2 linked regions of the Tunturibacter psychrotolerans genome follow. Each later gene encodes a partner of the first gene's protein in a complex. Links are inferred from orthologs where the notes say so. Each region holds a gene or a part of one and is shown on either strand. Other genes may lie near its edges.

Evidence for each region. Proteins that work in one complex are often made in the same cells at the same time.
Region 2: the proteins of RBB77_RS22925 (region 1) and smc are in contact, whole or in part, in a crystal structure (PDB 3ZGX), measured with the Bacillus subtilis proteins. The link is inferred for Tunturibacter psychrotolerans from one-to-one orthologs.

What each region holds. Positions count from the first base shown.
Region 1 is NZ_CP132942.1:5,462,002-5,467,921, reverse strand. What follows is about bases 1,175-4,146. They hold RBB77_RS22925 (segregation and condensation protein A), read left to right. Parts: upstream 1,175-2,120; coding sequence 2,121-3,173; downstream 3,174-4,146. Other genes in these bases: RBB77_RS22920 (PEP-CTERM sorting domain-containing protein), read right to left, coding at 3,183-3,794; trpS (tryptophan--tRNA ligase), read left to right, coding at 1,175-2,115. In the rest of the region: RBB77_RS22940 (acyltransferase), read left to right, coding at 1-93; RBB77_RS22935 (site-2 protease family protein), read left to right, coding at 151-849; more of trpS, read left to right, coding at 1,006-1,174; RBB77_RS22915 (inorganic phosphate transporter), read left to right, coding at 4,175-5,779. UniProt on the Bacillus subtilis protein: Participates in chromosomal partition during cell division. May act via the formation of a condensin-like complex containing Smc and ScpB that pull DNA away from mid-cell into both cell halves.
Region 2 is NZ_CP132942.1:4,264,036-4,269,959, forward strand. Bases 1-4,450 are described here. They hold smc (chromosome segregation protein SMC), read left to right. Parts: upstream 1-365; coding sequence 366-4,250; downstream 4,251-4,450. Other genes in these bases: RBB77_RS17920 (hypothetical protein), read left to right, coding at 4,431-4,450. In the rest of the region: more of RBB77_RS17920, read left to right, coding at 4,451-5,063; RBB77_RS17925 (phosphoribosylaminoimidazolesuccinocarboxamide synthase), read left to right, coding at 5,122-5,924. UniProt on the Bacillus subtilis protein: Required for chromosome condensation and partitioning.

The sequences.
Region 1 (5,920 bases):
AAACCCGTCCCTCAAGAGACCGTCTCGGTAGGCATCCCAGCCAAGGCAAAAATCCGGAAAGCCGCATCCCAACTCGCCGCAGAGACGCTCTAGCCACGACTTCGACGACTTTACGGTTCCATCACGCGAACTTCAGTAGACTTGAGTTCTATGAGCTTGCAGGTTGTCGTTATTTTTTTTGAAATCGTTGTTCTGATTCTTGCCTTCAGTGTGCATGAATGTGCCCATGCCTGGGCGGCGTGGCGTTTGGGCGATCCTACCGCCAAGATGCTGGGCCGCGTCACCCTCAACCCGATCAAACACCTCGATCCCCTCGGCTCGATTCTTTTCCCACTTATTTCAATGGTCTACGGAGGGTTCCTCGTCGGCTGGGCGAAACCCACTCCAGTTACTGCCCGCAACTTCAAGAATTACAGGCGCGACGACATCCTCGTCACTCTCGCCGGTCCCGCGAGCAATTTGCTCTCGGCCACCATCGCGCTTATTTTACTCATCCTTGTAAAGCACCTTCTCCCAGACGGACTTCTTTCCATTGCAACCGCTGTCGCAATCGCTCAACATGTTCCTGGGGTCGCAACAGAAGGTCTTCCACAATTTTTCCCCATCGCGCTCTTTCTCTACTTCGTAATTTTCATTAACTTACTCCTTTTCGTTTTCAATCTGATCCCGCTGCCTCCACTGGACGGAAGCCATATTTTGCGCCACTTCCTGCCATACAAAGCCGTTCAACTCTACGACCGAATGGGCATGTTCAGCCTCATCATTCTTTTCTTGATCGGCGGACGGCTCATCTCTACTCTCTTTGTCCCGATTTACAGTGTTTTCAATCATGTCCTCTTCGCTCTGTAGGTGTGGACCGAAAAAGACGAATTGATCATTTGATTCGAGTCAAATCAATGCTGTGACTATCACAGCGGCTCCTTGTCTGTGTCTTACGCCCGTCTTTCGAGGCGAATGCTTTCCGCCACAGGCCGCTCGAATCATTTACCCTTGCATTTGATCGCAATGACTGAAAACACCAACGGCACCCTGACCTCCTTACGTCCCCGCGTCCTTAGCGGCATGCGACCCACCGGCCGACTCCACCTCGGCAACTACATGGGCGCGCTCTACAACTGGGTCAAGCTCCAGCATCAGTACGATTGCTACTTCTTCATCGCCGACCTTCACGCCCTCACGACCGACTACGCCGACCCGACCTCCCTTCGCGAGAGCATCCGCGACGTGGCGCTCGACTTTCTCTCTGCCGGCCTCGATCCGGAGATCTGCACGGTCTTCATCCAGTCGCATGTTCCTCAGCACGCCGAGCTCTTCACCCTCTTCAGCATGTTCACACCGCTGCCCTGGCTCGAACGCGTACCCACCTACAAGGATCAACAGGAGCAGCTCCGCGAAAAGGACCTGAACACCTACGGCTTCCTGGGTTATCCACTTCTTCAATCCGCCGACATCCTCCTCTATCAGCCTGATTACGTCCCCGTCGGTCAGGACCAGGTCGCGCACGTCGAGCTCACGCGCGAGGTCGCCCGTCGCTTCAATGCGCTCTACTGCTCGCAGCCGACCGCGGCCATCGAGAAGGCCCGCGAAGACCACTCCGATAAGGAGATTCTCACCGCAGAGATCTCCGCCAACAGCGTGGTCACTGGCATTCTCCCTGAACCCAAGGTGCTTCTCACACCCTCGCCCAAACTTCCCGGCCTCGATGGCCGCAAGATGTCCAAGAGCTACGGCAACACCCTCATGCTCTCCGAGCCCGAGGCCGACCTGCGGGCCAAACTCAAGACCATGGTCACGGACCCCGCGCGCATCCGCCGCACTGACGTCGGCAACCCTGATATCTGTCCCGTCTTCGATCTGCACAAAGTCTTCTCCACTGAAGAGACGCAGCTAAAAGTTCGTCAGGGCTGCACGACCGCAGGCATCGGCTGCATTGAGTGCAAGGGTTGGCTCGCCGATTCCATCGTTCGTGAGATTGCCCCCATCCAGGAGCGCCGCCGCGCCCTTGAAGCCGACCCGGGCCAGGTCGACGCCATCCTCTGGGACGGGTCCGCCCGCGCCCGTCACCGTGCGATCCAGACGCTCCAGCACGTTCGCCAGGCCATCGGCCTCGAGTAACGACCATGCCCGACGAAACCCTCCCTCACAAATTCGCCGCCGACGAACCCAGTCCCGACGAGCATCCTGTCGAAGCCTCTGATGGTGCAGTCTCTCAAGGCGCAGTCTCCGAAGACGAGACCGTTTCGTCACCCGCGGCTTCTCCGGACGAGATCACCCCTGGTGACAACGAGCCGTTCACGCTTCAACATCCGCCTGTGCCTCCACCATCGTCAGAACCCAAGCGCCCTGCGAAGGACAAAGAAAAAGAAGAGGCGTCGCAGTCTCCTTTTTCGGTGACAGTAGGCCAGGTCTATGATGGCCCTCTCGATCTTCTGCTCGACCTGATCCGCAAGCAGAACATCGACATCTACGACATTCCCATCGCGCGCATCACCAGCCAGTTCCTCGAGTACACCTACCATCTCAAGCAGGTCGACGTCGACGCAGCCGGCGAGTTCATCTACATGGCTTCGCTGCTGATCCACATCAAGTCGAAGACGCTGCTTCCTCGCGACCCCTCCGACGTTCTCAGCGGTGATCCAGAAGATCCACGCCGTGAGCTGGTCGAGCGCCTCCTCGAGCATGAGCGCTTCAAAGCTGCCGCGCAGATGCTTCTCCAGAAGCAACAGATCGAAGAAGCCACGTGGACCAACTCAGGCTTAAAGAACTTTCGCCGCGACATCGGCGAAGCGGGCGCTCCAACACTCGATGAAGACCGCGAGATTGCTGCCGATACCGTCGATCTGGTTCGCGTCTTTCAGGACATCCTCATCCGTCTTCGCGAGCGCCCCATCCTCAACGTCGACGAAGAGTCCGTCACGGTCGCCCAGATGATCGACTACGTCAAACGCCGTCTGCTGATGGAAGAAAAGCCTGTCAGTCTGAAGCGCCTGCTCCATAACACCCATACCGAACGCGCGCTGATCTGCATGTTTCTCGCTATGTTGGAACTTGTGCGTCTGCAGGCGGTTTTACTGCACCAACCGGATCTTCAAGGCGACATTCTTATCAAGAAGACCGAAAACTTTGATCAGGTCTTCACCGACCAGGCACAGGCTCGCGACGATTGGCGCTAGTGGTGGACCTTAGCGCTTTGCCCTGCGGCGAACCGCAGCCGTGAACCACACCAGACCCGTCCCTACCAGCAAGAAGCTCGCCGGCTCGGGAATTGGCGACACCGAAGTATCGATAGCCTCGAAGATCTCCTCACTCGCGCCATCGGCAAAGGCAAAGTCGCCGCCTGAATTCATAAAGACCTGGTCTGCCGAACCGCTGTGCAGGAACGAGAAGTCCCCTTCGGTTCCAACGTAAACTCCGTTTGGATCACCGTTGGAGTTGCGGGCCGTGCCCAATCCCGCGAAGCCCTTGTTACAGACTGTCTTGAAGGCGCTAAACCCCGCAGGAGTTGAGCTACACGGGGTTCCGTCATCGTAGACAAGATCGGGAGCCGACGAGGAAGGAGTTCCAGCCACGCCATCGTCGTAAGTCACGTAACAGGTGAAGCTCGCAAGGCCGCATCCGAAGCTTTGAGTAATGACTACATCGCCGACCGTGTCCAAGCCGTAGATATTCCGGCCATTGGCAGTTCCGAGATCCAAGATCGTGAAAGTGTCGGCGTGGGCCGCCTTAGGGCCGAGAAAAAGGGCGACTGCTAGGAGAGCGATCGACGCGCTCAACCACTGTGCAGTGATTTTCATAGAAAGACCCCCGAAAAGCTGAATTATAGTCCCGGACTCTGCCGACAGCGATGAACAATAGTTGTAGCGCCGGACAGCACTAAAAGCTGGCCTGTCACCGTTTCGAAAGAATGGTGATCAGCTTGCCATGTCCGTTACAACCCCCGGCGTAGTCATGAACTCCTCTTGAATCGGAACCCCGCTCTCACTCTCAAAACCGGCCGCACTGCAAATCATTGCAAACAATCAATCATTAGACCGCAGCACTACCTCTCTTTCGGCTGGCCAAGGGGCCTCCGCGAGCAAAAGACGCATATGTTTCACACTCTTGTAACACTCCATTCGCATTCCCGGCCTATGGTCAAGGTCACGCAATCATCTTGAATCCTAGGCGAAACCACATGGCCACTCCTGTAATACACCCCACCGGTTCATTACTTGACCAGAAGATGGGAAAATCGTCACCCGGCAAGATCGGCGGCATCATCTTTGGCATACTGTTGATCGGCGGTCTCGGCTATATTGCCAACCGCCTGTACTCCGATCTTCTTCCCGTTCACGAGGGCTCGTGGTTCCCCTATTTTCTACTCGGGGTCGCGCTCCTGATCGCGCTCGGCTTTGAGTTCGTCAACGGTTTCCACGACACCGCCAACGCCGTCGCCACCGTCATCTACACCCATGCACTCGAGCCGCACGTCGCAGTAGTGTGGTCCGGCCTCTGGAACTTCATCGGCGTGCTGACTAGCTCCGGTGCCGTCGCGTTTGCCATCATCTCGCTTCTTCCTGTCGAACTCATTTTGAAGGTGAGCAAAGGCTCCGGCTTCGCGATGGTCTTCGCGTTGTTGATCGCAGCTATCCTATGGAACCTCGCTACCTGGTGGAAGGGGCTTCCCGCGTCGAGCTCTCACACCATGATCGGCTCGATCATCGGTGTCGGCGTGGCAAACCAGTTGATGCATGGCAGCAGCGGCGTGAGCGGCGTTGACTGGGACCAGGTCACGAAAGTCTTCAAGGCACTGCTCATCTCGCCTCTGGTTGGCTTCGGCTGCGCGGCCCTTGTCTTCCTCCTATTCAAGGCAGTTCTAAAGGATCCGCGCCTCTACACGGCACCTGAAGGCAAAGCCCCACCGCCGTTCTATATCCGCGCTCTACTTGTGCTGACGTGCACCGGAGTCAGCTTCGCCCACGGCTCGAACGACGGCCAGAAGGGCATGGGTCTCATCATGCTCATCCTGGTCGGCACCGTGCCAACTGCCTATGCGCTCAACCACACCGTCGGCGCCAGCCAGGTACAGACGTTTGCTGCTGTGTCGCAACAGGTGATCGGCGCGGTCGGCAACTATGTTGACCCAAACACCACTGTGGCGGATAGCGGCCCAGAACTTGAGAACTTCGTCAGCACACACAAGTTCTCGCCCCACGCAATGCTTGCACTCCAGGAGATGGTTGGCGACATCCGCAATGAGGCCACCCAATACGGCTCTCTCGGCGCGGTGCCTTCCAACATGCAGGCGAACGTTCGCAATCAGATGTATCTCACCAGCGAGACGCTGCGCCTGATGCCGAAGTACGGTCCCGCGGTCAGCGCTGATGATCAGAAGATCTTCAAGAACTACAAAGGCATGCTGGACAACTCGACCAAGTTCATTCCTCCATGGGTCAAAGTAGCAGTCGCACTCTCGCTCGGTCTCGGAACCATGATCGGCTGGAAGCGCATCGTCGTCACCGTCGGTGAAAAGATCGGCAAGACTCACCTGACGTACGCACAGGGGCTCTCTGCCGAACTGGTTGCCATGCTGACCATCCTCGCTGCCGATCAATACGGCCTGCCTGTGAGTACGACGCATGTGCTCTCGTCCGGTGTGGCTGGCACCATGGCTGCGAACAAGAGCGGCCTGCAGGTGTCCACCCTTCGCGACATCGCGCTTGCGTGGGTCTTCACCTTGCCCGTGGCAGCTCTTTTGTCCGGCTGTCTCTTCTGGCTCTTCAATACCATCGCAAAATAGTTTTTCGAACAACGCAACGAAGGGTTGGCCCGCACTCAGCGGGCCTTCGCTTTTGGCGGCGGCTGATTTTGGCGTTTTTGAAGCTGGGAACCATTTGCGCTTAGTGCGACTCGAGCCTTTACAGCGACTTATCCACGTCGT
Region 2 (5,924 bases), 1.2 Mb from region 1 along the record:
TGCTCCCGCTGCCTTCTTGTGCGCGTCGTGTGCCATAAAATCTCCTTGTTGGAACCGTCCGTTTTGTTCCTCCCGCGAAGCTATGCGCCGTTCCCATTACATGCATCTATGCCAGTTAATATCTGCGCGATTCTCGCGATTACCATCCCATCAACACTAGAATTGAAGTTCAAGGGACTCGTTCACCTCATTCTTGTGACTCTCTTGCTCAACCTACCCATTTATGGTGTTTTGCCCGTCTTATCCACAACAGGTGGTGTTGTACCCGTTGATTCCGCACCCAACCGCAGCTACAGTTGAACCAGTCCTATTCGACTGAGGCGAGTTCCCGAACACTCATATCGGTCCGCCCCGCAGAGGTGCACTTGCTCAAGCTCAAAAAAGTCCAGATCCTCGGCTTCAAATCCTTCTGTGATCGCACTGAAGTTCAGCTCTCCGGCGAGGGCATTGTCGCCATTGTCGGCCCCAACGGGTGCGGCAAATCGAACATCTCCGACGCCATCACCTGGGTCTTGGGCGAACAGTCCGCCAAAAGCCTCCGCGGTATCAAGATGGAGGACGTCATTTTTGCCGGCACCCGAGACCGCAAGCCCACCGGCATGGCCGAGGTCTCGCTCACCCTCGTCGACCCTGAGGTCTACGACGGCGCCAACCTCCAGGACGACCCTGAAATCGTCATTGACGAAAATCTCCCCACAGACTGGGATGAGACCACCCTCCGCCAGCAACGCGCCGACGAAACCGAGGAAGCTGTCGCCGAAGCCCAACCCGGCACCGTCGTCGAGGGCGAGGCCAATGGCCCCCAAATCGTTCAACCTCCAACCGACGCAGATGCGGCAGAACTCGCCAACCCAAACAATGTTGTCCTCAAGATTCGTCGCCGCAAGTTCGGCCGCGCTCCCGTCCGCGCCGGCGAACTCACCATAACTCGCCGCCTCTTCCGCTCAGGCGACAGCGAATACCTTCTCAACGGCAAGATCTGTCGCCTGCGCGACATTCAGGACATCTTCATGGGCACTGGCCTAGGAGGCGAGTCCTATGCCATCATCGGCCAGGAGCGAATCGGCCAGCTCCTCTCCGCAAAGCCGCACGATCGTCGATCCATCATCGAAGAAGCCGCAGGCATCACTCGTTTCAAGACGAAAAAGCGCCTTGCCGAACTGCGTCTCGAATCCGCCCGCCAGAACCTAGCCCGCGTAAACGACATCTTCGACGAGGTCACCCGCCAGATGACCACCCTTAAACGCCAGGCCGCAAAGGCCGAGCGTTACGGTGCGCTTCGTGACGAACTCCGCACCCGCCTCCGAGTTGTTCTCGCCAGCCGCATGGAACAGTTGGACATCGAGCAAGCCGCCACCACCGAGAAGATCGCCGCGCTCGCCTCCCAGATCGACGCTCAGGCCACCACCGTCGAAGCGATGGACGCCGAGCACACTGAGGGCGTCAACTCCGGCTACAGCCTCGACCAGCAGATCCGCGAGGCCGGGGCGCAGGCCAATCAATCCGCTGTCGACCTCGAGCGCATCACAGCCCGTTCCGCCGCAAACGCCGACCGCATCGCCGAACTCACCAACCGTCTCGCAACCGGCGCCGACGACCTCGCGCAGGCCCGCGAACAGCTCGCCAGCCTCGCCGCCGAGCTCGAAGAGCATCGAAGCTTTCTTAACAGCGCCACAGCCGAGTCTGCCGGATCACGAGAGGCAGCCCAGAGCCATCAGGCTCAGGCTCAAGAGGCCGTCCGTGGCGTCGCCGCAGCCGAGCAGCAGGCTGAACAAAACCGCCGCTCAACCATGCAACTCGTCCAGCGCATAGCCCAGACTCGCAACGAAGAGGCTCAAGCTGCCGCAGCCCTCGCTGGCCTCGACCGCGAAGCCGAGCGTCTTCTCTCCGAATCCGAGATCGCTAAGCAAGAACTCGAGACTCTCGGCCTTCAGCGTGGCCAGGTCAAAATGTCTTTCGAATCCGTTACCGAACACCTCAAGCGTCTTGAAGCTGAGATCGCTGAACTCCGTCTCCAGATAGAGGCCAATCGCAACGAGGAGTCTCAGTCCAAACGCCGAGGCGATCAGCTACGAGGCGAAGTCGCGACCCTGACCGGCCGCCGCACCTCTCTCGAAGCCCTCATTCGCGAGCACAGCTATTCCACCGACACCGTTCGTAACCTCTTCAAGACCGACGCCTACAAACAAAACGCTGATGGCATGGCCGCTGTCGGCACTCTCGCCGACTTCCTCGAAGTAGACGGCAAGTACGAAAACGTTGTCGACGAATTCCTCCGCGACGAGCTCAACTACGTCGTGGTCAAATCCTGGGACGCCGCGAACGCAGGCATGCATCTCCTGCAGACCGATGTCACAGGCCGCGCCACTTTCCTCGTACATCCCAACGACTCCCAGGCCAACTTCGCCTTTGCCGAAGGCATGCAAAGCGTGGCCCAGACCAACATCGAGGGAATCGAAGGAGTCGTTCCTCTCAAAGAGTGCGTCCGTGTTCTCGACGGTTTCGGTAAATCCCTCGAGGTCATTCTGCCCAAGCTCCGCGAAGGTTTCGTGGCCCCAGACTCCTACACCGCCCGCTCGCTCGCCCTCTCGAACCCCCAAGCATTCTTCCTCTCTCCCAGCGGCGAGACCTTCCACAACGTCACAGTCACCAGCGGACGCCCCCGCACGCAGGGCCCCCTGGCACTCAAACGCGAACTCGCAGAGGTGCAGCAGAAGCTGGAAAAGGCCGAGCACGATCTGGCCCAGACCGACCGTGCGACAATCGAACTGCAGCACCAGATTGCCGCCCTCAGCGCGACGATTGAAAGCAAAACCCACGAACGACGTGACGCCGAGCGCGAGTCCGCAAACTCCGGAGCAGCTCTACGGCAAATGGAGGCGGAGGTCGCTCGCATTGAACGCCGTCTGCAGGACTGGGCACTCACCAGCGAACGCAATCGGGAAGCCCGCAATCAGAAAGCTGACCTGATCGTGCGTCGTCAGCAAGAGGCAGCAGCCTTCGAGAACGAGCGCGGCACTTTGGAAGCCAGCTTAGCCGCACTTCAAGAGCAACTCGAAGAGCTACGCGCTCGCCGTGAAGAGCTTCAACAGGGCGCAGCAGCAGCCTCAGCCGCACTCGCTGGGTTAGAGGAGCGTCGCCGCAACGCAGCCGCAAACTTCGAACAGACAACGCGGCTCTACAACGGCCAAAACCAGCGAATCCAGCAGCTCGATCAGCAAATCTCGTCCGCCGGCGCAGAAAAACTCCGCCGCGAGGAAGAAACCGCCGCGCTCACGGTCCAGCATGCCGAACTCTCAGAGGTACGTGCCAATGCCGTAGCTCAAGGCGCTCGGCTTACGGAAGAGGCCCACGGACTCCGTGCTTCTATGTCCGAACTCGACACGCGTCTCCGCACACTTCGTCATGAAACCGAAGCCCTTCGCGAGCAGCGCGCAACACTCACTGCACGCGCCGCAAAGCTCACCTCCGACATCGAGCACATCGATGCCACCTGCCTCAACGACCTTGGCGCCGAAGCCATAACAATTCGCGAAGACCAGACCATCGTCCGCATCGAAGGCGCCGATCTTCACACGCAAGAGGAAGAATCTCGCGCCCTCAAGCAAAAACTTGAAGCGATGGGTCCGGTCAACATGATGGCCCTCGATGAGTACAACGAGACAGTCACCCGTCACAGCTTCCTCGAAACTCAACGCAAAGATCTGCTCGATTCCATCGAGAACACACAAGCCTCCATCAAGGAGATTGACGACGTCTCCCGTCTCAAGTTCGACGAGGCCTTCAAGGTCATCAACGAGAATTTCTCTGTCACCTTCACCAAACTCTTCGGTGGCGGTCAGGCCTTTATGAAACTCACCGATGCCGAAAACTCCAACGAGAGCGGCATCGACATCGTTGCCTCTCCTCCGGGGAAGAAACTTCAAAATATCCTACTGCTCTCCGGAGGAGAAAAAGCGCTGACCGCCCTCTCGCTCCTTGTCGGAATCTTCCAGTTCCAGCCCGCCCCCTTCTGCATCCTCGACGAAGTCGACGCACCACTGGATGAAACCAACGTAGGGCGCTTCGCAAAACTGATCCACGAGATGAGCGCAACCACTCAGTTCGTCGTAATCACTCACAGCAAACGCACTATGTCCCAGGCAGACGTCATCTATGGCGTCACCATGCAGGAGCCAGGTGTCTCAAAGATTGTCAGCGTCAACCTCAACCGCCGCGACTCCACAGACAACCGCCGCGCCGTCGCCTGATACCTCGACACGTGAATCGTCAAACCCTTTGCGCAGCTGGAGCGGCTCACCACTCGCTCCAGCATTTTTTTAGCATCGTTGAAATCTTCTGTCCTGTCGGACCAAATCCGTTCCGGCGAAGTGGCAGAAATCCATAAGCCCTCTCCGCTCGTCCGCAAAAAGCAGCTAATCTAAAATGGCATGCATATAGCGCTCACAACTGCCGTCCTTGCTCTGTTGACGGCAGCAATGCTTCTGTTGCGGTTTTTCTGGAACGGGGGCTCCCCTCGTCTCAGATTTGGCATCGTCACGGTGTCCATCGCACTGGTTCTGCTACAGGCGTTCTTCGCAGCTACCAAATGGGGAACCATCTCCGATCGGCTGAACATCTTTATATTCTGGTTGGCTGTTGCCGCCTATGAGTTCCTGGTTCTTTTCTTCTCGCGACTGTCTCCGAAGTGGCTCACCACGCTCAGCGCTACCATCCTGCTAATCCCCGTCTTTGCATCGAGTATCGTTCTACCGCTTACCGAGCTCTTCGACCCTCCCTCTTACAAGACAGTGCCCGTCGGTGACAATCTTTTTTATGAAGTCAAACCGTGGGGCAACACGGGCGGCGGCAGAACGGGAGCCGATCTTATCGTCTCTTATCGGCCACCCATCGCCCCATTTCTCCGGCACAAAATCCGAATCATTCCTTTCAACGACGGCGAGTGCAACTCAAGCGCAGCCGTTGCCATACCCTTTCCTTCTACGAAAACAGTCCTTGGCCGCTGTCCGGGTTGGTCCTCAGAGTCCGCAGGAACTGTCGACAAGCTTTTCCCTTTATCTTAGGCTGTTACTGGAGATTGCGGCCTGATCGCAAATTTCAAAAGGTGGTACCGTCGAACCAATGCCAGCAATCATATTAGAGACCCACCTTGGATCGCTCCCTCTGACCGCACGCGGTAAGGTTCGCGATATTTACGCCCTCTCCGCCGACCAACTCCTCTTCGTCGCTAGCGACCGTATATCTGCGTTCGATCATGTCCTTGGCAGTGGCATTCCTTTCAAGGGAAAGATCCTCACTCGGCTCTCACTGTTCTGGTTTGATCTCCTCAAACCGATCGTCCCAAACCACCTACTCACGGCCGACACGGCACACTTCCCTCCGGAACTCGAACCGTTTCTCGACCAACTCGAAGGCCGCAGCATGCTCGTCAAGCGAGCCAAGATGTTTCCCGTCGAGTGCGTCGTTCGTGGCTACCTCTCCGGATCCGGGTGGAAGGACTACCAGCAAACCGGTTCGGTCTGCGGAATCAAACTCCCTGCGGGCCTTCGCGAGTCAGACCGCCTGCCTGAGCCCATCTTCACGCCCGCCGCAAAGATCAACACAGGCGGACACGATGAGAATATCTCTTACGAAACGGTCCAGAAGACCATCGGCGAAAGCTACGCCGATGCGCTACGCACACTCACACTCCGGATCTATGAAAAAGCAACGGAGCATGCTGCCAGTAAAGGGCTGATTCTCGCCGACACCAAGTTCGAATTTGGCCTTACAACCGATAAATCGGGAAACGATCAGATCGTTCTCGCCGACGAGGTACTGACTCCCGACTCATCGCGCTATTGGCCGGCAGATTCCTACAATCCCGGACGGCCGCAGCCTTCTTTCGACAAACAATTCGTCCGCGACTATCTCGAATCAATCCA